DNA from 3 places in the Rhodococcus sp. Z13_19A genome. Region 2 is predicted to be linked to each of the others. Evidence: predicted binding sites of a transcription regulator. Region 2 holds the regulator's gene; each other region holds the start of a gene.
What was found. Region 2 encodes LexA, which represses DNA repair genes until DNA is damaged. Its sites were predicted from a motif close to CGAACANNTGTTCG; they were not measured.
Positions count from the first base shown of each region.

Region 1: AC3YNX_RS13820 (HNH endonuclease signature motif containing protein) is a predicted target of LexA. The motif match lies at 1,344-1,357, and genes of this name have one in related genera.
Region 3: AC3YNX_RS15460 (HNH endonuclease signature motif containing protein) is a predicted target of LexA. The motif match lies at 7,161-7,174, and genes of this name have one in related genera.

Region 1 covers NZ_JBYUNN010000003.1:560,871-570,402, reverse strand. The annotation lists gene AC3YNX_RS13825 (phosphotransferase) at 1-93, shown strand, start outside; gene AC3YNX_RS13820 (HNH endonuclease signature motif containing protein) at 74-1,339, opposite strand; gene AC3YNX_RS13815 (flavin-containing monooxygenase) at 1,586-2,935, shown strand; gene AC3YNX_RS13810 (TetR/AcrR family transcriptional regulator) at 2,932-3,600, shown strand; gene AC3YNX_RS13805 (alpha/beta hydrolase) at 3,597-4,541, shown strand; gene AC3YNX_RS13800 (hypothetical protein) at 4,543-4,671, opposite strand; gene AC3YNX_RS13795 (DsbA family oxidoreductase) at 4,668-5,327, opposite strand; gene AC3YNX_RS13790 (TIGR03619 family F420-dependent LLM class oxidoreductase) at 5,380-6,243, opposite strand; gene AC3YNX_RS13785 (ferredoxin) at 6,243-6,569, opposite strand; gene AC3YNX_RS13780 (3-ketosteroid-9-alpha-monooxygenase, oxygenase component) at 6,569-7,744, opposite strand; gene AC3YNX_RS13775 (FAD-binding protein) at 7,967-9,532, shown strand, end outside.
Region 2 covers NZ_JBYUNN010000002.1:678,614-688,145, reverse strand. The annotation lists gene AC3YNX_RS09955 (vitamin B12-dependent ribonucleotide reductase) at 1-2,431, opposite strand, end outside; gene nrdR (transcriptional regulator NrdR) at 2,553-3,023, opposite strand; gene AC3YNX_RS09945 (LysM peptidoglycan-binding domain-containing protein) at 3,335-3,946, opposite strand; gene lexA (transcriptional repressor LexA) at 4,197-4,940, shown strand; gene hflX (GTPase HflX) at 4,937-6,316, opposite strand; gene dapF (diaminopimelate epimerase) at 6,549-7,391, opposite strand; gene aceB (malate synthase A) at 7,510-9,123, shown strand; gene AC3YNX_RS09920 (FAD-linked oxidase C-terminal domain-containing protein) at 9,130-9,532, shown strand, end outside.
Region 3 covers NZ_JBYUNN010000004.1:100,095-109,626, reverse strand. The annotation lists gene AC3YNX_RS15490 (ATP-dependent helicase) at 1-2,066, opposite strand, end outside; gene AC3YNX_RS15485 (ATP-dependent helicase) at 2,063-5,440, opposite strand; gene AC3YNX_RS15480 (alpha/beta fold hydrolase) at 5,509-6,291, shown strand; gene AC3YNX_RS15475 (MGMT family protein) at 6,296-6,589, shown strand; gene AC3YNX_RS15470 (DUF1427 family protein) at 6,586-6,879, opposite strand; gene AC3YNX_RS15465 (DUF1427 family protein) at 6,876-7,028, opposite strand; gene AC3YNX_RS15460 (HNH endonuclease signature motif containing protein) at 7,179-8,459, shown strand; gene AC3YNX_RS15455 (MSMEG_0565 family glycosyltransferase) at 8,420-9,505, opposite strand; gene AC3YNX_RS15450 (carbon-nitrogen hydrolase family protein) at 9,509-9,532, opposite strand, start outside.

The DNA.
Region 1 (9,532 bases), on a different contig from region 2:
GCCCACGCGCGGGCCACCGGTCGCGCGGAGTACGCGGTGGCGGCGCGGCGCAGCCTCACCTGGCTGTTTGCGGCTAGGCCGCCCCCCTGCTAATCGCCCCAGAGCCGGGAACCGCCGGCTGTGGTCTTCGTTGGTGTGCTGGTCGTGGGGTGCCGCCTGGGTCGATCCAGGGTGGTGGGGTGAACCAGGGTTGGCGGTCGTCACCGATGGTGACCGACCAGCCTTGGTGGTGGACAACGCGGTGGTGGTGTCCGCACAGCAGGACGAGGTTGCTTAGTGCGGTGTCGCCGTTGTTGACCCAGTGGACGATGTGGTGGGCGTGGCACCAGCCTGGTGGTCGGCCGCAGCCGGGGAAGGCGCAGCCGCGGTCGCGGGCGATGAGGGCCCTTCGGAGACCACCGGACACCACGTAGGTGGTGCGTCCGACGTCGAGGGGTACGCCGTTCTCGTCCAGGGTCATGGGGGTGACTTCGGCGTCGCAGGCCAACCGGCGGGCGGCGGCGATGGACAAGGGGCCGAGGAAGGTGAGCTCGGCGGCCGGGCCGCGGCCGGCGGCGAGGGCGTCGGCGCGCACGTGCAGGGTGAGGTGCGGGCGGGCGTAGCCCTCCCCGGGCACGCAGACGTGATCGGCGGCGCGGCCGAGCAGGTCGACGAAGGCGTCGCCGAGGCGTCGGGCGGGTGAGCGGGTGTCCTTCTCGCCGGTGTCTTCAAGTCGTGGTTTCGCCAATGGGGACAACACGGCCTTGGCGAGCTCGGCGGCTTCGGTGTCGAGCCAGCCGGTGAGCTTGTGCAGCCCGTCGCCGCAGTCACTGATGCGCAGCTGCCGGCGGGTGACTGCTTGTTCCTCGGTGAGCTCAGCATCGTCGGGGCAGATGCGGGCGAGCAGGTCCTTGCCACGCCGGCCCAACGCCTGTGGGTCCTCCAGGCGGGCGGCGTCCAGCAGGTAGGTGCGGCAGGCGTCGACACCGTCATCGGGCAGGTCGTTGGGCAGCTGCTGCAACACTCGCACGATCACCTCGGCGTGTTCGCTCAGCAGGGCGCCGGAGTCCAGCGCGGCGGCCACATCGGGCAGCCGATCCAGGGCCAGGCCCAACCGCACCATTCGCGATGCCGCACCCGGGGACACGTGGCTCACGTCGGTCAGCCACCGCGCGGTGTTCGCGGCGCCCAGCTCGATTGCTGCTCCCCGCCGGTCGATCTCGGTGATGGTTCGTAGCTGCAGGCCATTGATGGCGGAGGTGGCGGCGCCGAGGTCGCGAGCGAACGTCACCAGCTCATCCGACCCCAGGCGCCACAGCTCCACCCCAGTGGGGTCTGCGAGGGCACCGGCCATGTCCATGAGTCGAACACTAGTTCGAACCACCGACAGTTTCCGCGCCAGTGACCGAACGCTGGCCAGTGCGGGTGCGATGCCCTCGCCGAGCACCCCGGGGACGCGCAGCGCCTCCGGCCGCCCTGACGTCTGTAAGCAATAGTTGACGCACGTCACAATTCGACCTAGGTTCTGCTGTGACCAGCCTCACTCGGCTGCTGCGCACCATCTTTCCCGCCCAGGGCCGGCTGCGGCTCACCTCCAGGAGGACACGTGTCCCGTCCCACCACTGCCGTCATCGGCGCCGGCATCAGCGGTCTCACCGCGGGCAAGATGCTCGGCGACTACGGCGTGCCGTACACCTGCTTCGAGATGTCCGACCGCATCGGTGGCAACTGGGCGTTCGGCAACCCCAACGGGGTCAGCAGCGCCTACCGCTCGCTGCACATCGACACCTCCAAGCACCAGCTGTCCTTCCGGGACTTCCCGATGCCGATGACCTACCCGGACTTCCCGCACCACACCCAGGTCAAGGCCTACCTGGAGGACTACGCCACGGCGTTCGACCTCAAGCAGCACATCGAGTTCGACAACGGGGTGGAGCACGCCGAGCGGCTCGCCGGCGGGGGCTGGGAGCTCACCACCGGGCGCGGCGAGACTCGACGCTTCGACTTCCTCGTGGTCGGCAACGGCCACCACTGGGACCCGCGCACCCCCAGCTTCCCGGGCACGTTCTCCGGGGTGGAGATGCACTCCCACCACTACATCGACCCGCGCAGCCCGCTGGACCTCACCGGCAAGCGGATCCTGGTGGTGGGGCTGGGCAACAGCGCCGCCGACATCACCGTGGAGCTGTCCTCGCGCACCCTGCAGAACGACGTCACCCTCTCCACCCGCTCCGGCGCCTGGATCGTGCCCAAGTACCTGGCGGGCAAGCCGGCCGACAAGTACTTCAAGACCTCGCCCACCATCCCGGCGCGCTGGCAGCGCAAGCTCACCCAGCTCACTGCGCCGCTGATCGCCGGCAACCCCGAGGACTACGGCCTGCCCAAGCCCAACCACAAGTTCATGGAGGCCCACCCCACCCAGTCGGTGGAGCTGCCGCTGCGGCTGGGCTCCGGCGACGTGGTGGCCAAGCCCAACGTCACCCTGCTGGACGGGGAGACGGTGCACTTCGAGGACGGCACCAGCAGCGACTTCGACGTCATCGTCTACGCCACCGGCTACAACATCACCTTCCCGTTCTTCGACGAGAGCTTCCTCAGCGCGCCGGACAACCACGTGCCGCTGTACAAGCGGATGTTCAAGCCGGGCATCGACGACCTCGCCTTCGTCGGGTTCGCCCAGTCCACGCCCACCCTGTTCCCGTTCGTGGAGTGCCAGGCCCGCCTCGTCGCGGCCTACGCGGCCGGGCGCTACCGGCTGCCGCCGGTGGCCGAGATGGAGCAGGTGATCGTGGCGGAGGAGCAGAAGTACACCGGACACATGGTGGCCTCGGCGCGGCACACCCAGCAGGTGGACTTCTTCCTCTACGAGCACGACATGCGCACCAAGGAGCTGCCCGCCGGGCTGCAGCGCGCCACCGCTGAGGGCGCGCCCCTGCTCGCCGGCCGGACCACGTGAGCGCACGGTCGCTGACCGACCGCCGCGCTGGCGCCGCCGGCGACCTCCGCAGGACCGCGTTGCTGCGAGCCCTCGACGAGCAGCTGCGGCAGACCGACGGGGACCTGGACGCGGTCAACGTCGGCGACCTCACCAAGCAGGCCGGGGTGACGCGGCCGGCGTTCTACTTCTACTTCGAGAGCAAGGCGGCTGCCGTGGCCGCCGCGGCCGACGAGATGTACGGCGAGGTCTCCACCGCGACGTCGGTGCTGCTCGGCGAGGGGGACCCGGCCACCCGGATCACCCGGACGCTCGCGGCGCTGGTGCGCGCCGGGCGCGACCACCGCCACCTCTACCGGGCCATGCTGCAGGCCCGCAACACCTCGGCGGAGGTCCGGGCTCTCTGGGAGGCTGACCGCCGTCAGTTCGTCGCCCCGATCGCGGCGATGATCACCGACGAGCGGGCCGCGGGCCGCGCCGCCGCGGGCGCACCCGCGGAGGCCCTGGCCACCATGCTCCTCGACCTCAACGAACGACTGCTGGAGCGGCTCACCTTCGTCACCGACGCCGACCCCACCGCGCTGACCGACGCCGTGGCCGCCATCTGGCTGGCCACCATCTACGGACGCACCGACCTGCTGCACCCGAGCACCCACCTGACCACACAGCAAGGGACACCGGAATGACCACGCACGAGCTCCCCACCCGCCAGGAAGCCGGCTACCAGCAGGTCTCCTTCTCCTCGGCCGGCACCACCTGCGACGCCTGGCACTTCACCGCCGGCTCCGACGCGTTGACCACCGCGGCGGGACGGCCCGTGGTGGTGATGGCGCACGGGCTGGGTGGCACCAAGGACTCTGGGCTGCAGCCCTTCGCCGAGGCGCTGGCCGCCGCGGGGCTGGACGTGTTCGCCTTCGACTACCGCGGCTTCGGCACCAGCGGCGGCAGCCCCCGCCAGCGAGTGTCACCCACCGGCCAGCTGGCCGACTACCGCGCCGCCATGCGGGCCGCCGCGGCGCTGGACGGGGTGGACGCGCACCGGCTGGTGCTGTGGGGGGTGTCGCTGTCGGGCGGGCACGTGCTGGCCGCCGGCGCCGACCGCGACGACGTGGCCGCCGTCATCTCGCTGACCCCGCTGGTGGACGGCACGTCCGCGGGACGGCACGCCATGGCCCACCACAAGCCCACCGAGCTGCTGCGCTCCGGCGCGGCCGCGGTGCGCAGCCGGGTGTCCGGCCTGGTCGGCAGGGCGCCGGTGATGATGCCGGTGGTGGGCCGGCCGGGGGAGATGGCCGCGCTGTCGCTGGACGGCTGCTACGAGGACTACCTCTCCCTCGCCGGCCCGTCGTGGCGCAACGAGATCGACGCCGCGGTGGGCGTGGAGCTGGGCAGCTACAAGCCGGGCAAGCAGGCTGACCGGCTGCGCTGCCCGCTGCTGGTGCAGATCGGCGACTTCGACCGCAGCGCCCCGCCGCAGGCTGCCGCCACCGCTGCCTTCGCGGGCCGGGCCGAGGTGCGCCACTACCCGTGCGACCACTTCGACGTGTGGCCCGGCAAGGAGTGGTTCGACACCACCGTGGCCCACCAGGTGGCGTTCCTGACCCGCCACCTGGCCCCCGCCGACTAGCTCAGCTGGCGCTGGGGCCGGGGTCCGTCTCATGCGCCGGCGCCGGCTCCGGCTGCTCGGGCAGCGCGCACACGCCGTCCACGCACACCGCGCCGGCGCCGTCACCGACCATCTCGAACGGCGAGGTCACGCCGGCACCTCCGCGGCGGCCTGGGTGAGCGCCTGCTCGAACAGCTCGGCCGGCTGGGCGCCGGAGACGCCGTAGCGGCCGTCGATGACGAAGAACGGCACGCCGCTGATGCCGTAGGCGCGGGCCTGGTCGATGTCGGCCTGCACCGCGTCGCGGTAGGTGCCCTCGGCCAGGTCGGCACGCACCTGCGCGGCGTCCAGGCCCACCTCCGCGGCCAGCTCGGCGAGGTCGTCGTCGTGGCCGACGTGGCGGCCCTCGGTGAAGTAGGCGTGCAGCAGCCGCTCCTTGAGCTGCACCTGCAGCCCGTGGGCCTTGGCCACGTGCAGCACCTCGTGCGCCTTGAGGGTCTTGGTGTGCCGGACGGCCGCGTAGTCGAAGGTGATGCCCTCGGCGGCGCCGGTGGCGGTCATCTGCTCCAGCAGCTGGCGGACCTGCTCGACGGGCATGCCCTTGTGCTGGGCGAGGAAGTCGACCTCGCTGCCCTCGTAGTCCACCGGGGTGTCCGGGGCGAGCTCGAAGGAGTGGTACTCCACCTCCACCTCGCCGCCACCGGCCTGCTGGTAGCGGCGCACCCCCTCCTCGAAGCGGTGCTTGCCGACGTAGCACCAGGGGCAGGCGATGTCGGACCAGATGTCTACCTTCAGCGGGCTGCTCATGCCCGGGGCAACACCACGGGCAGACGCCGGTATTCCGGCGGCGGTGCGGTGCTCAGCCGGGGAGGCCGGCGAGCTCGGCGAAGGCCGCGAGCTGCTCCAGGTAGTGCTCCAGCGACTCGTGGCGCAGCGTCAGGTTCACCAGCGTGCCGCCCGCCTTCTCCGCCGTCTCCAGCATCTCGCCGACCGAGTCGGGCGCGCCGATGGCGTCGATGCGCCCACCGGGGGTGAAGACCACGTCGAACCCGGCCGGCGGGTCCACCTCGTCGAGCATCTGGCGCATCAGCTCCGGGGAGGGACCACGGAACGCCTGCGGCGCGGGCGACCACCCGTCAGCCAGCGTCACGGCACGCCGCAGCGCCCGCTTGCTGTGCCCACCGATCCACATGGGCAGCTTCTCCTGCGCCGCGTGCGGGTCGATCACCAGGTTCTCGAAGGAGTAGTACGGACCGTCGTAGGACACCACCCGCTTGCCCAGCGCCGCGCGCAGCGCCCGCAGCGCGTCGTCGGCCCGGGGACCGCGGTCGGCGAAGGGCTTGCCGAGCAGGTCGAACTCTTCCTCGAGGTTGCCCACCCCGAGGCCCAGCACCAGCCGGCCACCGCTGAGGTGGTCCAGCGTGCCGTAGCGCTTGGCCAGCTCCAGCGGGTGGTAGAAGGGCAGCACCAGCACGTACGGCAGGAACCGGATGCGGCTGGTCTGGCCGGCCAGGAACGCGAACGTCGCCAGCGGGTCGTAGAACCGCTCGCCACGGGGCAGGCCCGGGGGCACTGCCACGTGGTCGCCGCAGGTCATGAAGTCGTAGCCGAGCTGGTCGGCGGCCTGGGCCACCCGCACCAGCTCGGCCGGACCGGCCTCGCTCTCCCACGCCGGGCGGTTGCCCGAGAGCGCCACGATGGGAGAGCCGAGACCGACCCGCATCAGTGCGCGGCCTGGTCGTGACCGGCGAAGGCTGCCTCCGGGTTGACCGGAAGTGGCTCGTGGGAGACCACCTCCAGCGTCCCGGCCACTGCGGCCTCCCGGATGCTCTGCCGCAGCTCCTGGCAGCCGGAGAAGGTGCCACCGTTGGGGCCGGGACGCGGGGAGGCCGCCCGACGCTCCAGGCAGGCCTCCACCGCGTCGTCGTGCCACTGGATGGTCGTCTGGTCCCAGCTGCTCTTGCGTGCCGTGACCGATGCGGTGCACGCCCGGCAGCGCACCTGCTGCATCGGCGTGTCCTCGAGACGGTTGTCGGGCCGAACGCTCATCAGACCGGCTGGCTCTCGGCGGTCTCGCGATCGGCGGCGTCCCGGGTGGCGATGTTCTGGGCGACCTCGGCACGCCACGCCTGGTTCGGCTGCGTGGTGTCGATCTCGAACTCGAACCGGTCCGTCATGTCCGGCGTCACGTCGGCGACGTCGACGTAGAACTGCTCGTACCAGCGACGCAGCTGGTAGACCGGGCCGTCCTCCTCGGTGAGCAGCGGGTTGTCGATGCGGGCCTTGTGCTTCCAGATGTGCACGTCCTGCTCGAAGCCGAGCCGGATGAAGTCACCCATCTTGCGGGCCATCGCCTCGGCGGCCGCGTCGTCCAGGCCCGGCAGCTTCTTGACGATGACGCCGTACTGCAGCACGAAGGAGTTGGCGTCGATCGGGTAGTGGCAGTTGATGAGCACGCTGGGGACGTCCTCAGCGTTCTGGTAGTGGTACACGAGGTCGTCGATCATGAACGACGGTCCGTGGTACGAGGCGACCGATGAGTTGCCCGTGCTGATCGGCGCGTTGGGGTCGGCCGCGGCGGCGCGCTGGATGTCGTCGCGGCCCTCACCGTTCATCCACTGGGTGGCGGTGTGCCCCTCGAAGACGTTCTTGAAGTACGTCGGGAAGGAGTAGTGGATGTAGAAGAAGTGCGCCATGTCCACGACGTTGTCGATGATCTCGCGGCAGTTGGAGCCCTCGATCTTGGTGGTGTACCAGACCCAGTCGGTGTACTCCGGGTCGTCGTAGGAGGCGATGCGCGGGATGGTCACGTCCGCCGGCGGGGGGTTGCCCTCGGGGTCGTTCCAGACGAAGAGCATGCCGTCCTGCAGCAGCGTGGGCCACGCGGCGGTGCGGGCGCGCAGCGGGACGCGCTTGGCGTAGGGCACGGCCTTGCACTTGCCGTCGCCGCCCCAGCGCCAGTCGTGGAACGGGCAGGCGATGGTGTTGCCCTTGACCTCACCCTGGGAGAGGTCGCCACCCATGTGACGGCAGTAGGCGTCGAGCACGCTGATCTTGCCGTCCTCGCCGGCGAAGACCACCAGCTTCTGGCCGAAGGCCTCGATGGAGTGCGGCTTGCCGTCGGCGAAGTCGCGCTGCAGGCCCAGGCAGTGCCAGCCACGGGCGTAGCGGTCCGGCACGCCGTCGTTCTCGATCTGGCGGACCTCGTCCTCGATAATGCTCATGTTCGGGTCTCCATTCCTGACGTACCAGGGTCTGCGCCGCGAGGCAGTACGCCCGCGAGCCTGCTTGCAGTGTCATGGATCACCAGGGTTTAGGCGAGACGAGTCCCGCTGATCGGGAGAAAACCGGACAGCTGTCTCGCCCAACGGGACCGCGCTCGGGAGCGGTGGTGGGCTGGCCTAGCGTTCGCACCGTTGACCGACGATGTGAGGCGAGGCGCGGGAATGACTGTGGATAGCACCAGCTGGGACGAGACCTTCGACTTCGTGGTCGTGGGTTCCGGGGGTGGCGGCATGACTGCGGCCCTCACCGCCAAGGACGCGGGCATGTCCACCGTGGTGATCGAGAAGGGCTCCAAGTACGGCGGCTCCACCGCCATCTCCGGCGGCGGGATCTGGATCCCCAACAACCCCACGCTGCGCAAGAAGGGCCACGACGACAGCACCGGCTCCATCCGTCGCTACCTCGACCTGCTCACCGAGGGGCGCGTCCCCGGCGCCCGCCTGGACGCCTACATCGAGCACGGCCCCAAGGCGATGGAGCTGCTCGAGCAGAGCAAGTGGATGAAGTTCTTCTGGACCAAGGGCTACTCCGACTACCACCCCGAGCTGGAGGGCGGCAAGGCCGACGGCCGCTCCATCGAGGCCAAGCCGTTCGACACCCGCAAGCTGCGCGAGGACGAGAAGTACCAGCGCCCCAACAGCATGAAGGGCCCGCTGGGCCTGTGGGTGACGGCCAAGGACTACCACGACCTGGCCATGGTGAAGCGCACGTGGGCCGGCCGTCGAGCATCCATGGTCGCCGCCTGGCGGGTGTCGTCCAACATGGTGCTGCGTCGCCACATGGCCACCGGCGGCCGCGCCCTGGTCGCGCGGATGCGGATGGCCCTCAAGGACGCCGGCGTCCCGGTGTGGCTGAAGACCCCGATGACCGAGCTGGTGGTCGAGGGTGGCCGCGTGGTGGGCGTGGTGGTCCAGCGCGACGGCACGTCGGTGCGGGTGGGTGCCCGCCGCGGTGTCCTGCTGGCCACCGGTGGCTTCGACCACAACACCGAGATGCGGGAGAAGTACCTGCCCGAGGGCGGCAAGGAGAACCACAGCCTCGGCGCCCGTGAGCTCAAGGGCGACGGCATCAACGTCGGCACCCAGCTCGGCGCGGCCGTGGACCTCATGGACGACGCCTGGTGGATGCCCTCGGTGGAGCACCCCTCCGGTGCCACCATCCCGCTGGTGTCCGAGCGGGCCATCCCCGGCCAGGTCATCGTGGCCGCCGACGGCAAGCGCTTCACCAACGAGGCCGCGCCGTACGTGAACTTCGTGCACGACCAGCTGGAGGGCAAGCACCTGCCGGCGTACTTCGTGATGGACGCCAAGGCCCGCGCGCGCTACCCGTTCGCGCAGATCCTGCCCGGCATGCCCTTCCCGGACGACTTCTACTCCGCCGGCATCGTGCACAAGGCCGACACCCTCGCCGAGCTGGCCGAGCAGGTCGGGCTGCCGGCCGAGGCGCTGACCCAGACGGTGAGCCGCTTCAACGACTTCGCCCGCAGCGGCAAGGACCTCGACTTCAACCGGGGCGACAGCGCCTACGACCGCTACTACGGCGACCCGACGCTGAAGAACCCCAACCTCGACACCATCGAGAAGGCACCGTTCTACGCGATCCGCGTGGAGGTGGGCGACCTGGGCACCAAGGGTGGTCTGGTCACCGACGAGCGGGCCCGGGTGCTGCGCGAGGACGAGACGGTCATCGACGGGCTCTACGCCACCGGCAACACCACCGCCTCGGTG
Region 2 (9,532 bases):
TGTTCACGAACTTGGACACGTAGGTCTCCAGCGGCACGCCGTACTGCAGCGCGATGGAGATGGCCATGGAGAAGGCGTCCATCACCCCGGAGAGGGTGGAGCCCTGCTTGCTCATCTTGACGAAGATCTCGCCCACGTGGCCGTCGGGGTAGTTGCCCGCCGTCACGTAGCCCTCGGCGCCACCGACGGCGAAGGACACCGTCTGGCCGTTGCGCTTCTTGGGCAGGCGCTTGCGGGTGGGCGCGGCCTCCACGATCTCGGTGACCACGGTCTTGTTGGAGCTGGCCGAGCCCGAGCTGCCGGCGGACAGCGGCTGGCCCACCTTGCAGTTGTCGCGGTAGATGGCCAGCGCCTTGATGCCCAGCTTCCAGCTGTCGAAGTAGATGCCCTCGACCTCCTCGACGGTGGCCGTCTCCGGCATGTTCACCGTCTTGGAGATGGCACCGGACAGGAACGGCTGGGCCGCTGCCATCATCCGGACGTGGCCCATCGGGGCGATGGCCCGGGCACCCATGGCGCAGTCGAACACCTCGTAGTGCTCCGGGCGCAGGCCGGGAGCGTCGATGACGTGGCCCTTGGCCGCGATGTGCTCGACGATGGCCTCGACCTGCTCGGGCTGGTAGCCCAGCGAGGTCAGCGCGCGCGGCACCGTCTGGTTGACGATCTGCATGGAGCCGCCGCCGACCAGCTTCTTGAACTTGACCAGCGAGAAGTCCGGCTCGATGCCGGTGGTGTCGCAGTCCATCATGAAGCCGATGGTGCCGGTGGGCGCCAGGACGCTGGCCTGGGCGTTGCGCCAGCCGTTGGCGGCACCGATCTTGAGGCCCTCCTGCCACACCGCGGTGGCCGCCTTGTGCACGGCAGCGTCGGTGCGGTGCAGGGTGCGCACCTGGTCGTTGGCCGCGGCGTGCTTGCGCATGACGCGCTGGTGCGCCTCGGCGTTGCGGGCGTAGCCCTCGTACGGGCCGACCACGCCGGCCATTTCGGCGGAGCGCTTGTAGGCGGCACCGGTCATCAGCGAGGTGATGGACGCGGCGAGCGCCCGGCCACCCTCGGAGTCGTAGGCGTGGCCGGTGGCCATGAGCAGCGCGCCCAGGTTGGCGTAGCCGATGCCCAGCTGACGGAACTTGCGGGTGGTGTCCCCGATGGGCTCGGTGGGGAAGTCGGCGAAGCAGATGGAGATGTCCATCGCGGTGATGATGATCTCGACGGCCTTGGCGAAGGTGGCCGCGTCGAAGCCGCCGTCGTTGGTGAGGAACTTCATCAGGTTCAGCGACGCCAGGTTGCAGCTGGAGTTGTCCAGGTGCATGTACTCGCTGCAGGGGTTGGAGGCGCTGATGCGGCCCGACTCGGGGCAGGTGTGCCAGTCGTTGATGGTGTCGTCGTACTGGATGCCCGGGTCGGCGCACTCCCACGCGGCAGTGGCGATGGAGCGGAACAGCGTCTTGGCGTCCACCGTCTCGATGACGTCGCCGGTGTCGCGGGCACGCAGGCCGAACTCGCTGCTGTTCTCCACCGCGCGCATGAACTCGTCGCTGACCCGCACCGAGTTGTTGGCGTTCTGGTACTGCACGCTGGTGATGTCGGCGCCACCGAGGTCCATGTCGTAACCGGCGTCGCGGAGAACGCGGATCTTGTTCTCCTCCTTGGCCTTGGTCTCGACGAACTCCTGGATGTCGGGGTGGTCGACGTCGAGGACGACCATCTTGGCCGCGCGGCGGGTGGCGCCACCGGACTTGATGGTGCCGGCGGAGGCGTCGGCACCACGCATGAAGCTGACCGGGCCGGAGGCGGTGCCGCCGGAGGACAGCAGCTCCTTGGAGGAGCGGATGCGGGAGAGGTTCAGGCCGGCGCCGGAGCCGCCCTTGAAGATCATCCCCTCTTCCTTGTACCAGTTCAGGATCGAGTCCATGGTGTCGTCCACCGCGAGGATGAAGCAGGCGCTGACCTGCTGCGGCGAGGCGGTGCCGACGTTGAACCACACCGGGGAGTTGAAGCTGAAGACCTGGTTGAGCAGCATCCAGGTGAGCTCGTGGGAGAAGATCTCCGCGTCCTCGTCGGAGGCGAAGTAGCCGTGCTCCAGGCCGGCCTTGGTGTAGGTGTCCACCACGCGGTTGAGCAGCTGGCGCAGGCTGCGCTCGCGGGTGTCCGAGCCGGCCGCCCCGCGGAAGTACTTGCTGGTGACGATGTTGACGGCGTTGAGCGACCAGCTCTCGGGGAACTCCACCCCGCGCTGCTCGAAGTTCACCGTGCCGTCGCGCCAGTTGGTCATGACCACGTCGCGCTGGGCCCAGGTGACCTCGTCGTAGGGGTGCACGCCCGCAGTGGTGTAGACCCGCTCCATCCGAACGCCGGCCTTGCGGTTCTGCTTGCCGCCCTTGGCCGAGCGGCTGCTCGAACCGGATGTGTGGGCTCCGACGGTCTCCGTCATGGGATGGGCCTCTCTCTCACTGCTGCTGCTCTGGTCTGGCGTTGCTGAATGGGGTGGGGAACCGGCACGAGTGCCGGTGGGGTGCTGTGGGGTGGCCGCCTGCGCCGCAGACGGTGCGGGACTACTCGGAGACGCCGTCCGCGTGCCGCGCGTGCTGCCGCAGCGCACGGATCTCCTTCTCGAAGTCGTCGGCGGAGGTGAAGGAGCGGTAGACGGAGGCGAACCGCAGGTAGGCGACCTCGTCGAGCTCACGCAGCGGACCGAGGATGGCCAGGCCGACCTCGTGGCTGGGGATCTCGGCCGATCCCCCGGCCCGCACCTGGTCCTCCACCTGCTGGGCCAGCAGGCTGAGCGCGTCGTCGTTGACGGGTCGGCCCTGGCAGGCGCGACGCACGCCCACCATCACCTTGTCGCGGCTGAAGGGCTCGGTGACGCCGCTGCGCTTGACCACCGACAGCACCGCGTTCTCCACCGTGGTGAAGCGCCGCCCGCACTCCGGGCACGCGCGACGGCGGCGGATGGCCTGGCCGTCCTCGACCTCGCGCGAGTCGACCACGCGAGAGTCGGAGTGACGACAGAACGGACAGTGCACGACATCCCCTTCTCGGACGACAAGCCCCGCTGCCCGCAGGCCGTCGGAGCACGCCAAGCTAGGGCGTGGGTGTGGACGGATCCGTGGACAACCTGTGGATCCCCCTACACAGTGGGACCCCAACCTGTGGACTAACCACATCTATGTAACTACTAGATGTTGTGGTCATGACCGTAATCCCCACTAGGCCCCGATGCAAGCCATCGGCAACGGATTTTGCGTCTCCCCAGCCCGGTCGGCGTGTCCGCCTCGCGGAGACGGTGTGCCACCAGCAGTCCGGCGGGGTCGACGGCGCCAGCACGTGTCCAGCGTCATCCGCCGACGGGCACGACCAGCGACTGGCCGGGGCGCACGGCGACCGTGTCCAGGGCGTTGAGATCGACGATGCGCTGCACCATGGCCGCCGCGGGCACCCCCGGGGCCGAGCGCACCGCCACCGCGGACAGGCTCTCCCCGGCGCGCACCTGGGTGACGGCCGTCTGCGTGGGCATGGGGGCGTCGCCGCCTCCCCCCAGAGTCACCACGGCGAGCACGCCGAGCGCGAGCGCGCCGGCGAGCACGGCGCCGGTGACCACCAGGCGCAGGCGCACCTGAGCCGGGGACGGTCGAGTGACCCGTGGCGTGCAGGCCGTCCGGCGGAGCGGGGCGGTGCCGTACTCGACCAGGCGCCCAGCCGGGCGGCGGCGGGCGACCTCGCGGGGACGGCGGGTGCGCCGGGGCGCCTCCACGGTGCGCGCCGCCCCAGCGTCCCCGGCCCGCAGGGAGCCCAGCGAGCGCAGCTCACGCTCGAGCTCGAACAGGTCGGCGCGGCGTCGCGGGTCAACCAGCAGGGAGTCAGTGAGACGTGGCCCAGCGAGACGTGAGTGTGCGTTGCGAACGCCCGCGCGGTGCAGGGTGGAGCGGCGATCAGCCAGATCGAGCATGTCAACCTCCCGTGTCGAACAGGCGTTCGATTCGAACGTCTGGTCGATGTCTACCAGGGGCGACCGACAAAATCGAGAGCTGTCGGCGTGTTGATCGAACAGGTGTTTGAATGTGACCTGCTGCAGGACTAAGTTCGAATCACCAGAACACCACCGCACTTTGGCGAAGTTCCGCAGGTGGACGCACACCCGCGCGGCCTCGTCGCAGAGCACCGGACCACTCGCGGTTCCCCACAGGAGGCATCACACGATGAGCAGCCACACTCCCGGCGCCCCGACCACGGCGGGTGCCGCTCCGGGTGCCACCGCCGAGGAGACCGCCGACCTGTCGGCCGCCGCCGCCGGCCTCACGCCGCGCCAGCGCAAGGTGCTCGAGGTGATCCGGGACTCGGTCGAGGTGCGGGGCTACCCGCCCAGCGTCCGCGAGATCGGCGAGGCCGTCGGCCTCACCTCCACCTCATCGGTGTCCCACCAGCTCAAGGCGTTGGAGCGCAAGGGGTTTCTCCGACGCGACCCCAACCGCCCCCGGGCGGTGGACGTGCGGATGCCCGAGGACCTGGCCAACCAGGCCGCTGCGGCCACCACCGGTGAGGGCGGCAGCGTTCTGCAGCAGATGCCCACCCCCACCTTCGTGCCGGTGCTGGGCCGCATCGCCGCCGGTGGCCCCATCCTGGCCGAGCAGGCGGTGGAGGAGGTCTTCCCCCTCCCCCGCGAGCTGGTGGGCGACGGCACCCTGTTCATGCTCCGCGTGGTCGGCGAGTCGATGATCGACGCGGCGATCTGCGACGGCGACTGGGTGGTGGTGCGCCAGCAGAACGTCGCCGAGAACGGTGACGTCGTGGCCGCCATGATCGACGGCGAGGCCACCGTCAAGACGTTCAAGCGCCGAGACGGCGAGGTGTGGCTGATGCCGCACAACGCCGCCTTCGAGCCCATCCCCGGTAACGAGGCCACCGTGCTCGGCAAGGTGGTCTCGGTGATGCGCAAGCTCTAGGCAGGCACCTGCGGGCTGGCGAACTCCACCAGCGCCGCTCCGAGGTCGGCACGCACCCGCGCCCGCAGGTGCGTGCCCTCGGGCTGGTGGGTCTCCTCGAGCACCTCCCCCTCCGAGTGCACCCGCGCGACCAGCTCACCGCGGGTGAAGGGCACGAGCACGTCCACCTCCACCTCCGGGTGCGGCATCAGCTCGACCAGCCGCTGCCGCAGCTCGTCCATGCCCTCCCCGGTGTGGGCGGAGACGAAGACCGCGTCCGGCATCAGGTTGCGCAGCTGCGCCAGCACCACCGGGTCGGCCACGTCCACCTTGTTCACCACGATCAGCTCCGGCGGCAGCCCGGTCTTGCGCTCGTCGGCCACCTCCACCAGCACCTGGCGCACCGCGGCCACCTGCTGGGTGGGCTGCGGGTCCGACCCGTCCACCACGTGCAGCAGCAGGTCGGCGTCGGCGACCTCCTCCAGGGTGGAGCGGAACGCCTCGATCAGCTGGGTGGGCAGGTGCCGCACGAACCCCACCGTGTCGGTGAGCACGTACTCGCGACCGTCGGCCAGCTCGGACCGGCGCGTGGTCGGGTCGAGGGTGGCGAACAGCGCGTTCTGCACCAGCACCCCGGCACCGGTGAGGGCGTTGAGCAGGCTGGACTTGCCGGCGTTGGTGTAGCCGGCGATGGCCACGCTGGGCACCTCGTTGCGGCGGCGACTGTCGCGCTTGGTGTCGCGCGCCTGCTTCATGCCCTTGATCTCCCGACGCAGCTTGGCCATCCGCTCGCGGATGCGTCGCCGGTCAGTCTCGATCTTGGTCTCACCAGGTCCACGCAGACCCACCCCGCCGGCACTGCCGCCGGCACCGCCGGCCTGCCGGGACATCGACTCACCCCAGCCGCGCAGGCGGGGAAGCATGTACTGCATCTGGGCCAGCGCCACCTGCGCCTTGCCCTCGCGGGACGTGGCGTGCTGGGCGAAGATGTCCAGGATCAGCGCGGTGCGGTCCACCACCTTGACCTTGACCACCTTCTCCAGCGCGTTCAGCTGCGCCGGGGTCAGCTCACCGTCGCAGATCACGGTGTCCGCGCCGGTGGCCACCACGATGTCGCGCAGCTCGGCAGCCTTGCCGGAGCCGATGTAGGTGGCCGGGTCGGGCTTGTCGCGCCGCTGGACCAGGCCCTCGAGCACCTCCGAGCCGGCGGTCTCGGCCAGCGCGGCCAGCTCGGCCAGGCTCAGCTCGGCGTCCTCGGCGGTGCTGCCCTGCATCCAGACACCGACGAGCACGACGCGCTCCAGGCGGAGCTGGCGGTACTCGACCTCGGTGACGTCGGTGAGCTCGGTGGACAGCCCGGCGACGCGGCGCAACGAGGTGCGCTCCTGCAGCTGCATCTCGCCGACCGAGGGGTCGTGGTCGGGGCCCGGGGAGAAGCTGTCTCCGGAGGCGCCGTCCGGGGACTCGGCCTCGCCGAGGGGAACCTCGTCGAAGGGGGCACCGTCCGCGGCAGCGGCGTCGATGGGGGCATCTGTGTCGTGGTCGTCCCACGTGGATGAGTTCGTCATACAACGCCCATGGTCCCACGGAACGCGATGATTGCCCACTGAGATATGCCCAGGGCAGAACCTATGCCGGGGCGGCCCACCAGTGCGGGTCGATGCTGCCGTGCGCCAGCAGCACGGACGGGCCGCGCAGGTGGCTGGTGTGCTCGGAGATGCTCACCCGCACCTGTCCGCCCAGCACGTTCACCGCCACGTCCCCGGTGCTCGCCCCCGCGACCTTGAGGGCCGCGACCGCAGCGGCGACGGTGCCGGTGCCGCAGGAGCGGGTCTCCCCCACCCCCCGCTCGTACACCCGCATGTGCACCTCGCCCCCGGCCAGCGGGCTGACGAGCTCGATGTTCACCCCGTGCGGGAAGAGCGTGGCATCGAAGCCGGGCTGGGTGCTCAGGTCGAAGGTGCTGAGGTCGCGGTCGGTGACGCAGGCCAGGTGCGGGTTGCCCAGGTCCACGGCCACACCGCCGAAGAGCTCCCCGGCCAGGGCGGCGGTGCCGCCGCCGAGCACCCGGGCAGGGCCCATGTCCACGGTCACCTCGCCGAACGCGCCGTCGCCGGCGTGCACCACCACCGGCCGGGCGCCGGCTCGGGTGCCCACCACGAACTCGTCGCGCGGCTCCAGGCCGGTGGCCCGCAGGTAGTGCGCGAACACCCGGACGCCGTTGCCGCACATCTCCGCGATGGAGCCGTCGGCGTTGCGGTAGTCCATGAACCAGTCATCGGCGCACACCCCCTCGGCGAGGGGCTCCTCCAGCGCGCCGGCGCGCACCACCCGCAGCACGCCGTCGGCGCCCAGGCCGCGGCGCCGGTCGCACAGCGCGGTCACCTGCTTGGCGGTGAGGTCGAGCATCCCGTCCACGTCGGGCAGCACCACGAAGTCGTTCTGGGTGCCGTGCCCCTTGGCGAAGTCCACGGCGCTCATCCTAGGTTCGCGCCCCGACCATCGCTGCTGTTGCGCAGGTCACACGCCAGTCCTACCGTCGTGATGCATCAGCGGCTCGATTCCGTCCTGCGGAGTGCGGAGGAACGCCATGGCCACCGCAGCACCCACCGGCATCGAGGTCCGTGGCGAGCGCCAGGAGGGCTTCGACTGCGTGCTCACCGACGAGGCACTGGGCCTGCTGGCCGACCTGCACCGCCGGTTCAACCCCCGACGACGTGAGCTGCTCGAGGCCCGCCAGCGCCGCCAGGCCGACCTGGACGCCGGTGGCACGCTGGGCTTCCTGGCCGAGACCGCCGACGTCCGCAGCGACGACAGCTGGTCGGTGGCGCCGCCGGCGCCGGGGCTGGTGGACCGGCGGGCCGAGATCACCGGCCCCACCGACGCCAAGATGACCATCAACGCGCTGAACTCCGGCGCCAAGGTGTGGCTGGCCGACTTCGAGGACGCCAACACCCCGCTGTGGCCGAACATGGTGCAGGGCCAGCTGAACCTGCGGGCGGCGCTGGATCGCACCATCGACTTCACCGCCGAGGGCGGCAAGAGCTACGCGCTGCGCCCGGCGGAGGAGCTGGCCACCATCGTGGTGCGTCCGCGCGGGTGGCACCTGCCGGAGAAGCACGTGCTGGTGGACGGGGAGGAGGTCTCCGGCTCGCTGTTCGACTTCACGCTGTACCTGGTGACCAGCGGCCGCAAGCAGGTCGAGCTGGGCCAGGGCCCCTACTACTACCTGCCCAAGATGGAGAGCCACCTCGAGGCTCGGCTGTGGAACGACGTCTTCCTGCACGCCCAGCAGGCCCTTGGCATCCCGCGCGGCACCATCCGCGCCACCGTGCTCATCGAGACGCTGCCCGCGGCGTTCGAGATGGAGGAGATCCTGCACGAGCTGCGCGAGCACTCCGCCGGGTGCAACGCCGGGCGCTGGGACTACCTGTTCAGCACCATCAAGTGCTTCGCCCACCGCGGCGCCGACTTCGTGCTGCCCGACCGCAACTCGGTGACCATGACCGCGCCGTTCATGCGGGCCTACACCGAGCTGCTGGTGCGCACCTGCCACAAGCGCGGCGCGCACGCCATCGGCGGCATGGCCGCGTTCATCCCCTCCCGCCGCGACGAGGAGGTGAACGCCAACGCCACCAGGAAGGTCACCGAGGACAAGACCCGGGAGGCTCGGGCGGGCTTCGACGGCTCCTGGGTGGCACACCCGGACATGGTGGGGCTGTGCACCGAGGTGTTCACCGAGGTCCTCGGCGAGCGGCCCAACCAGCTGGAGAACACGCGGGAGGACGTGCACGTCACCGCCGAGCAGCTGCTGGACGTGCGCTCCACCCCGGGCGAGGCCACCGAGGAGGGGCTGCGCAACGACATCAGCGTGGGCATCCAGTACCTCTCGGCGTGGCTGCGAGGGCAGGGCGCGGTGGGGATCTTCAACCTGATGGAGGACGCCGCCACCGCGGAGATCGCCCGCACCCAGGTGTGGCAGTGGCTGCACAACGACGTGGTGCTCTCCAGCGGCGCCAAGGTGACCACCGAGCTGGTGCAGCAGCTGGTGGACGAGGAGCTGGCCAAGATCGAGCAGGCCGTGGGCGAGGACGCCTACCAGCAGGGCGGCTACGAGCAGGGCCGCGCGCTGTTCACCGAGATGGCGCTGAGCAGCGACCTCTCGGAGTTCCTCACCCTGCCCGCCTACGCCCGGATGCCGTGAGCAGCCATGACCACCGAGGTGGAGCAGGCACCGGTGCCGCCCGAGCACGCGCCGGTGGACGTGGACGTGCTGGCGCAGCGGCTGCGCGCGGGGCTGGGCGAGAAGGGCGTGCTCACCGACCCCACCCGGCTGAGCACCTACCAGTGCGACGGGCTGGCGCACTACCGCGTCACCCCGGCGGTGGTGGCGCTGCCGACCGACGCCGCCCAGGTGCAGCACTGCGTGCGGGTGTGCGTGGAGCTGGGCGTGCCGTTCGTGGCCCGGGGCTCGGGCACCGGGCTCTCCGGCGGGGCGCTGCCGCGGGCGGACGGGATCCTCATCGTCACCTCGCAGATGCGCCGCATCCTGGAGATCGACGTGGACAACGAGCTGGCCGTGGTGGAGCCCGGGGTGATCAACCTCGACGTCA
Region 3 (9,532 bases), on a different contig from region 2:
AAGTGCGGAACTGCCACCACTTGCCACTCCAGGCCCTTGGCGGCGTGCACCGTGAGCACCTGGACGCGGTCGGGGTCGACCTCCACCTCGCCGGGGGTGAGCCCGTCCTCGGCGTCCTCGGCGGCGGCGAGGTAGCTGAGCAGTCCCTCGATGGTGGCGGTGGGGGTGTTGCTGGCGTAGCCGGTGACCACGTCGGCGAAGGCGTCGAGGTTGGCGCGCCCGCCGGCCCCGTGCACCCCCACCTCGATGTCCACCGCGAGCACCCGCTCCACGTCGGCGACCAGCTCGGGCAGCGGCTGGCTGAGCCGCTCGCGCAGGGCGGCCAGCTCGTCGCCGAGCGCCGCGATGCGGGCGTAGCCGTGGGTGGAGTAGCGGTGTGCGGGGCCGGGGTCGGCCAGGGCGTCCACCAGCCCGGCGACCTCGGCGTCCTCCACCGGCATCGCCGACTCCAGCACGTGGGTGAGGGTGCTCGGCCCCTCCTCCGCCGGTCCACCGCCGCGGACGGCCAGCTCGGTGGCCCGGCGCCACAGGGTGAGCAGGTCAGCGGCGCCGATGCGCCAGCGAGCGCCGGTGAGCACCCGCACCGCGGCGCTGCCGGCCAGCGGGTCGGCCAGCAGCCGCAGCACGCTCACCACGTCGCGCACCTCGGGGGTGTCCAGCAGTCCTCCGACGCCGACCACCTCCACCGGCAGCCCCTCAGCGCGCAGCGCGTCGGCCACCCCGGCCATGTCGGCGCGGCGGCGGACCAGCACGGCGGCGGTGGGCACGGGCTCGCCGGCGGCGCGGGCCTCGCGGTAGGTGCGGGCGACGTGCCCGGCCACCCAGCCGAGCTCGGTGGCCACGTCGGGCAGCAGCGCGGCGCGCACGTCGCCGGCGGGCGCACCGGGGCGGGCCCGCAGCTCGGACACGGGCACCCCGGTGGCGCGCAGCTCGGCGGAGATGCCGTTGGCCAGGTACAGCGCCTCGGCGGGGTTGCGCCAGCTGGTGAGCAGCTCGCTGCGCGGGGCGGGGCTGCCGGCCCGGTTGCGCGGGAAGTCGGTGGCGAAGCGGGGCAGGTTGGCCGCCGACGCCCCGCGCCAGCCGTAGATCGACTGGATGGGGTCACCCACCGCGGTGAGCGCCAGCTCTGGGTCGCGCCCGCCCCCGAACAGCGAGGTGAGCAGCACCCGCTGGGCGTGGCCGGTGTCCTGGTACTCGTCCAGCAGCACCGCCCGGAAGCGCTGGCGCTCGGCGGCCCCCACCTCGGGGTGCTCGCGGGCCAGCCGGGCGGCCAGCGACATCTGGCTGCCGAAGTCCAGGGCGGACTCCCGCTGCATGGTCTCGGCGAGCCGCTCCAGCAGGGGCAGCAGGATCAGCCGCTGGTCCTGCGCCTCGAGCACCCGCAGCAGGGGCTTGGTGGGCCCGCCCCGCTGCTTGGGCCCGGGCGGGAGGGTGTGGATGAGCCGGTCGAGCTCGGTGCGGCTGTCCAGCAGCGCCTCTGGCTCCACCAGGTGCTCGGCGAGCTGACCGGCGAGCTCGCGCAGCCGGGCGGTGATGGTGCCGGGCACGGCGGTGGTCTCCAGGTCGTGGCCCCAGGTGCTGACCACGCGGTGCGCCAGCTGCCAGGAGGCAGTCTCGCTGAGCAGCGTGGCGGAGGGCTCCACCGGCAGTCGCAGCCCGTGCTCGGCCAGCAGCCGACCCGCGTAGGCGTGGTAGGTGCTGACCTCGGGCTCGGCGGCGCGGACCCGGGCGGTGAGCTCGCCGCTGGGGTCCACCCGCTGCAGCAGGTCGGTGCCGGCCAGGCGGTGCAGCCGGGTGCGGATGCGCGAGGCCAGCTGTTGGGCGGCCTTGCGGGTGAAGGTGAGGCCGAGCACCTGGTCGGGCGGGAGGATCCCGTTGGCCACCAGCCACACCACGCGGGCGGCCATGGTCTCGGTCTTGCCGGCCCCGGCACCGGCCACCACCAGCGCCGGACCGAGCGGCGCGGCGATGACCGCCTCCTGCTCGTCGGTGGGCGGCGGCAGGCCCAGGGCAGCGGTGAGCTCGGCGGGGCCGATGCGCGGCGTGCGGGTGAGCGTGCTGGTCATGACCCACCCACCTGGCGGCCGGAGTCCTGGGCCGGGCAGGAGCCGTTGACCGGGCAGTGCGTGCAGCCGTCGTTGACCACGGCGAGGAACTCCGGTCCCTGGGTGGCGGCGGCCGCATCGATCACCCGGCCGCGCCACTGGGCGCGGGTCTCGTCGGTGAGCGCGGGCTGGCTGCGCTGGGTGGCGCCCTGCTTGGCGTGCGCCTTGGCCACGTAGACCAGCCGGGCCCCACCGGAGGGCGCGTCCGGGCTGACCTCGGCGACACCGCCCTCGGCCGCGGCGACCTGGTAGGTGGCCAGCTGGGCGTGCTCTGCGGCGGCGTCGGCGGTGACCGGGTTCTTGGAGGTCTTGACGTCCACCACCACCAGGCGGCCCAGGGCGTCGCGCTCCAGGCGGTCGATGCGGCCGCGGACGCGGACCTCGAGGTCGGCGGCGTCCTGGTCTGCTTCAGGTTCGTGTGCCGCTTCGGGCTCTGCTGGGCTGCTCTCCGTGCCGGTGCCAGTGCGTCCGCGCAGCAGCACGTCGACGTCCACCTCCACCGCCACCTCGGTGAGGTCGGCGCGGCTGCGCTGCCACCACTGCCGGAAGGTCTCCAGCATCCCGCGGGTGCGCTCCAGCTCCAGTCGCGAGTACCACGGCGCGCCCACGTCCACGGCAGTCCACGCCCGCTCCAGGGCGGCGTCCACCTCGTCCGGGCTGGCCTTCTCGGCGATGGCCTGCACCAGGGCGTGCACCAGGGTGCCGGTGACCGCCGAGGTGGCGGAGCCGTCCTGGCCGCCGTGGCGCTCCAGCAGCCAGCGCAGCGGGCAGGTGCTGAGCAGGTCCACGGTGGAGGGTGACACCGGGACGGGTCCGTCGCCCGGATGCCACAGCTGCGCGGCGGTGCTGGTCTCGCCGAGCCCGTACCAGCTGTCCGGGTGGGCCCCGCGCACTCCGGCGGCGGCCAGGCGGGCCAGCTGTGCGGCGGCCCGGTCGCGGCGCTCGACGTCGGCCTCCGGGTCGCACACCACGGCCCGCAGGTCGGCCACCAGCTCACCGAGCACCAGCGCCCGGCCCACCGGCGCCGCCCGCGGGTCGGGCTCGTCGGGGTCCACCGAGTCGGCGTCCAGGCCGGACACCTCGTCCACGAACCGGGAGGCCAGCAGGTCGGTGTCGCCGGCGGCGCTGTTCACCGCGGTGACCAGCAGGGTGTGCGCGGCGCGGCTGCACGCCACCAGGAACAGTCGTCGCTCCTCGGCCAGCAGCGGCGCGGTGCGCGAGAGGGTGTCGAACAGCGCCGGGTCGGTGCCGGCGACGATGTCCACCAGCTGCTCGGTGCCCAGCAGGCTGCCCTTGCTGCGCAGCGCCGGCCACAGCCCCTCCTGCACCCCGGACACCGCCACGGTGTGCCACTGCCGCCCCGCCGCGGAGTGCGCGGTGAGCACGGTGACCGCGTCGGTGGTGCCGGCCGCGGTGAGCGCGTCGGTGCCGCCGGTGGCCAGCTCCTGCTCGCTGAGGTACTCCACGAACCCGGCCACGCTGCCCGCGGGCAGCCGGTCGACGTAGCGGGCGGCGGCGTCGAACAGGGCCACCACCGCGTCGAGGTCTCGGTCGGCCTGCGCACCGGCCGCTCCCCCGCGGGCGGCGGCGGCCACCCAGCGGCGCTCCAGGGCACTGGCCTGCCAGGCGGCCCACAACACCTCCTCCACCCCGCGGCCGGCGGTGAGCACGGCACGGGCGGCGGCCAGCACGCGCTGCACCCGGCGCAGCGGCTCGGCCTCGGCGGCGGTGAGCGCGGTGAGGGGGTCGTCGGCACGGTTGCGCGCGGTGGAGTCGGCAGAGGGGGCCAGCAGCAGCTCCCGGATCAGCTCGGCGGAGTCGCGGTCACCGCCGGCGGCCAGCTCCACCCGCCGCAGGCCCCGCCGCAGCCGGCGCAGCGACACCGGGTCGGCGCCCCCGAACGGGGAGGTGAGCAGGGCCAGAGCCGCCTCGTCGTCGAAGGTGACCGAGTCGTCGTCGGCGGTGAGGGCGGTGAGGGCCAGCAGCAGCCCCTGCGCCGCCTGCTGCCGGGCCAGGGGCAGGTCGGTGGTGGGCACCTGCACCGGCACCCCGGCGGAGAGCAGCGCCCGGCGCAGCGCGGGCAGGGCACGGGTGGTGGAGCGCACGATGACGGCCATCTCGGCGTAGGGAACACCGTCCATCAGGTGGGCGCGGCGCAGGGTGTCGGCGACGTGCGCCGCCTCCTGGGCCACGGTGCGCAGCAGCCGCACCTGCACCCGGCCGGCGGGGCCGTCCGTGCGGGCGGCGGGGCCGCGCTGCGGGGCGGCGCCGGGCAGCCGCGAGCTGATCCGGGCCACCACGTCGGCCACCGCGGGGGCGCAGCGGTGGCTGGTGGTGAGCAGCACCCGGTGCCGGGCGGGCAGGTCGGCCAGGAAGGTGGGGTCGGCGCCGCGGAAGCCGTAGATCGCCTGGTCGGTGTCGCCGGCCACCACCACCTCGCGGGTCCCGGCGCCCAGCTGGCGCACCAGCTCGGCGGCGTGCGGGTCGAGGTGCTGGGCGTCGTCCACCAACAGGTGCCGCACCCGGGAGCGCTGGTCGGCCAGCAGCTCCGGATCACCCGCGAAGGCGTCCAGCGCCCCGGAGACCAGGCCCGCGGCGTCCACCGCGGGGGCGCTGGCCTGCGGCGCCTCCATGCCCACCGAGCTGCGCAGCAGCAGCACCTGCTCGTACAGCAGCCCGAAGCGCCCGGCGGCCACCCACTCCTTGCGCTTGTGCGTGCGCCCCAGCTTGACGAGGTCCTCCGGGGCCAGCCCGCGCTCGGCGGCCCGCAGCAACAGGTCGCGCAGCTCGCGGGCGAACCCGGTCATCCCCAGGGCCGGGCGCAGCGAGTCCGGCCAGCCGGGGGCGCCGTCGGCGATCTCCCCGCGCAGCAGCTCCCGGATCACCGCGTCCTGCTCGGCGCCGGTGATGAGGCGGGGCGGGGGGTTGTCGTGTGCGGCCGACTGCAGGCGCAGCACCGCGAAGGCGTAGGAGTGCACGGTGCGCACCAGGGGCTCGCGCACGGTGTGCGCGCCTGCACCGCCCACGCCGGCGGCGGCCAGCCCGGCGGTGACCTGCACCCGGATGTCCCGCGCGGCGCGGCGGGAGGCGGTGAGCACCAGCACCGACTCCGGGTCGACCCCCGGGGTGCGCAGCCGCCGCACCGCCAGGTCGACCAGCAGGGACGTCTTGCCGGTGCCCGGACCACCCAGCACCGAGACCGGCGCCCACGCCGCCCGCGGCGCCGGCAACCCGTCGAGCAGCTGGGCCGCCTCCCCGTCCCAGTGCCGGACGGGGTGCGCCACGGCGGGTGCCCGCACCAGGCGGCTGCGCTGCCGCTCCCCCGTCCTGACCACGCGGCTAGGTAAACACGGACCCCCGACAGCTTCGCCGCCGGGCTGGGGCGGGCTGCCAGACTCCGGGGATGTCCTCGCCGCTGCACCTGCACCACCACGGAAGCCCGTCCGGCCCCACCGTCCTTGCCCTGCACGGGGTCACCGGTCACGGCGGGCGCTGGTGGGGGGTGGCCGAGCACCTGCCCGAGGTGAACCTGGTCGCACCCGACCTGCGCGGGCACGGCCGCTCCCCCGCCCGGCCACCGTGGACCATGGACCAGCACGTGGCCGACCTGTGCGCCGTGCTGGCGGAGCTGGGCCCCGACCCGGTGGTGCTGGTGGGGCACTCCTACGGCGGCGCCATCGCGGTGCACCTGGCCCGCGCGGTGCCGCACCGCATCCGCGCGCTGCTGTTGCTGGACCCGGCGATGGCCGTGCCCGCCGGCGCCGCGCTGGAGTGCGCCCAGGCCGCGTGCGCGCCGCCGGTGTTCGCCGACGCCGAGCAGGCCCGGGCGCAGCAGCGCAAGGACTGGGCGGCGGCACCGCAGGCGGCGGTGGACGCCGAGGTGGCCCAGCACCTGGTGGAGCGGGCCGAGGGCGGCCTGACCTGGCGGTTGTCCACCCCGGCGATGGTGGCGTCGTGGAGCGAGCTGGCCCGGCCTAGCGTCGCCCCGCCGGCCGGGATGCCGACGGTGGTGCTGCGGGCCGGGCAGGTGCACCCGCCCTACCTCACCGACGCCACGCTCGAGGGCTGGCGCGAGGTGCTCGGGGACGCACTGCGCCTGCAGGTGCTCGACGCAGGGCACATGGTGGAGCAGGAGCAGCCGGCGGTGGGGGCCGAGCTGGTGCGGGCGGCACTGGTGGAGCAGTGAGCCGGTGAACGAGGAACAGGTGGAACGGGTGCGGGAGCTGCTCCAGCAGGTGCCACCGGGTCGGGTGACCACCTATGGCGACCTGGCTGATGCTGCCGGGCTGAGCTCACCGCGGCTGGCTGGACGCATCCTGGCCGAGGACTCCGCCGACCTGGCGTGGCACCGGGTGGTCAACGCCGCGGGCCGGCCGGCACCGCACAAGAGCGAGGAACAGCTGCAGCGGCTGCGCGCGGAGGGAGCCCCGATCCGCGACGGCCGGGTGGTGCTGCGCGCCGCGCGGTGGTGTTTCGGGGACTAGCTCTCGTCGGTCGGCACCTCGATTCGCCTGCCGCGACGCCACGGCCACGTGCGCCTCAGCGCCGTACCCATCCAGTACTCACCCAGCAGGATCCCGACCAGACCCACCAGTGCCACCCAGGGCGGGGCCGGGGACCTGATGTCCAGCGAGCGGTAGATGATCCCGGCCAGGATGCCGACCAGGGCGGAGCCGACGTAGCGCACCGCGGTGCCGCGCCAGAACTCGCCGGTCCGGACGAGGTAGAGGCGGGTGAGCACCGACTGCCTTGCCCGCGCGGCGACGCTGGTCATGCCACCTGGTCCCAGAAGCTGTAGCCGACGAGCATCCCGCCCAGCCCGACCAGCGCGACCATCGGTGGGGCCGGCGACTTCACCCGCAGCAGGGCGTAGAGCGCACCGATCAGCACGCCCGCGAGCAACGACTGGATGTAGGTGACCATCGGTTCCCACCTCGCCCCGAGGTTCTCCCGGCGCCGCCGCAGCCGCGCCTGGCCGGCGCACTCGACCGTACGCCGCGGACCGGGGCGGGTTTCTCGGCCACATTTGCGGAACCACCGAACTTGTCGGCGGTTCGAACTAGTGTTCGACTCATGGACATGGCCACCGCGCTCGCCTCACCGGCATCAGTGGAGCTGTGGCGCCTGGGGTCGGATGAGCTGTTGCCGTTCGCGGTGGCTCTGAGCGGGCGGGTGTCGGCGTTGCAGGGGTTGCAGCTGCGCACGGTGGCAGAGATCGACCGCCGAGGTGTGGCCATCGAGCAGGGGGCGTCGAGCTCGGCGCGCTGGTTGACCGACGCCACGCGGGTTGCCCCTGCCGCAGCGTCGCGGATGGTGCGGCTCGGGCTGGCGTTGAGCCGGCTGCCGGACGTGGCTGCGGCCCTGGACACCGGCGCCATCACGGTGGACCACGCGGAGGTAATCGTGCGGGTGCTGCAGCAGCTGCCGGACAATCTGCCTGACGACGGGGCCGACGCCTGCCGCACCTACCTGCTCGACGCCGCACTCGCCGAGGACCCGCACGCGCTGGGCCGGCGTGGCAAGGACCTGCTCGCCCGCATCTCCCCCGACGATGCTGAGCTCACCGAGGAACACGCCGTGGCCCGGCGGGAGCTGCGGATCAATGACTGCGGCGACGGGCTGCACAAGGTGACCGGCTGGCTGGACACCGAAGCCGCCGAGCTCGCCAAGGCCGTGTTGTCGCCGCTGGCCAAGCCACGGCCGGAAGACAACGGGGAGCGAGACGCCCGGAGTCCCGCGAAGCGACTGGGCGACGCCTTCGTGGACCTGCTCGGCCGGGCGGCTGACCACGCCTGCGTGCCCGGCGAGGGCTACGCCCGCCCCCACCTCACCCTGCACGTGCGCGCCGACGCCCTCGCCGCCGGCCATGGCCCGGCCGCAGAGCTGACGTTCCTCGGACCGCTGTCCATCGCCGCCGCCCGCCGGTTGGCCTGCGACGCCGAGGTCACGCCCATGACCCTGGACGATAACGGCGTACCGCTGGACGTCGGCCGCACCACCTACGTCGTGTCCGGTGGCCTGCGACGCGCGTTGATCGCCCGGGATCGCGGCTGCGCCTTCCCCGGCTGCGGCCGACCACCAGGCTGGTGCCACGCCCACCACATCATCCACTGGGCGGACAACGGCGACACCGCACTAGACAACCTGGTTCTCCTCTGCGGCCACCACCACCGGGTCGTGCACCACCAAGGCTGGTCCGTAGCCACCGGTGACGACCGCCAACCCTGGTTCACCCCACCGGCCTGGATCGATCCTGCCCAACAACCGAGACCTGCCCACCGCCGACGGCCAGCACCGCCAGCTCCCGAACTGGCTCACCTCGAGGTGGCCTCGTGCGGCTCGAGCGCGGCGTAGAAGTCCAGGTGCGCCCGCGCCGCGTCGTCCCAGCTGTGTCGCAGGGCCAGCTCGCGCCCGGCCGCGCGATCTCCGCCCGGCCAGGCCAGGGCAGCGGCCATCTCCGCGTGGGTCGAGGCAAAGGCCACGGTGGTGCCGAACACCTCCCGCAGCACGGGCAGATCACGCGCCACCACCGGCACGCCCGCGGCCAGGGCCTCCATCGCCGCCATCCCGAAACCCTCCTTCGTGGACAGGAACGCGAACACCGACGCCTGCGCCACCAGCGACGGCAGCTCCTCCTCGGCCACCGTGCCCAGCACCCGCGGCTGCACCCCCAGCTCGGCGCAGCGCTTGTCGAACGCCTCCCGGTACCAGCGGTAGTCGAACAACGTCTCCCCGCCGGCGAACACCAGGTTCAGCCCCGGCCGCTCCCGCGCGAGCAGCGCGTACGCCTCCACCAGGTCGATGCTGCCCTTGCGGGGCTCGATGCCGCCCACCGCCAGCACGTACTCGCCCAGCTCCTCCGCCCACCGCCGCCGGCCGGCAACATCCGCGGCTCCAGCGGAAAATCGTTGCGCGTCAACACCGTTCGGGATCACCGTGGGCGTCAGGTCCCACCCGTCCTGCACCTCGCGGGCCACCGCCGCCGAGACGCAGACCCGCGCGTAGGGCTCCACCACCGCCCGCTCGTGGCAGGCGGCCAGCTCGGGTGTGGCGAACTCGTCGAGGTGGTGGATGGTGCGCACGCACCGGCCCACGGCGTTGGCGCTGATGCAGTCCTGCGCGTGCACCACGTCGTAGTCCGCAGGCGTGAACGCCTCCCCCAGCACTGCGATGGAGCGCAGGATGCGATCGCCGACGTCCTCGCCGTCGATGGGGGCAAAGGGCACCACCCGCACGTGCACCGCCGGATCCACCGGGCGGAAGAAGGCGTCATCGCCACCGCGGCCCAGCGTCCACACCCACACCTCCGCACCGGCACGGGCCAGCGCCTCGGCCAGCGCCAAGGTGTGCACCACACCGCCGCGCGGCTTGGTGGAGTAGGTGATCAGCGCGATGCGCACAGCTCAGCCTTCCTTCTCGTCCAGCAG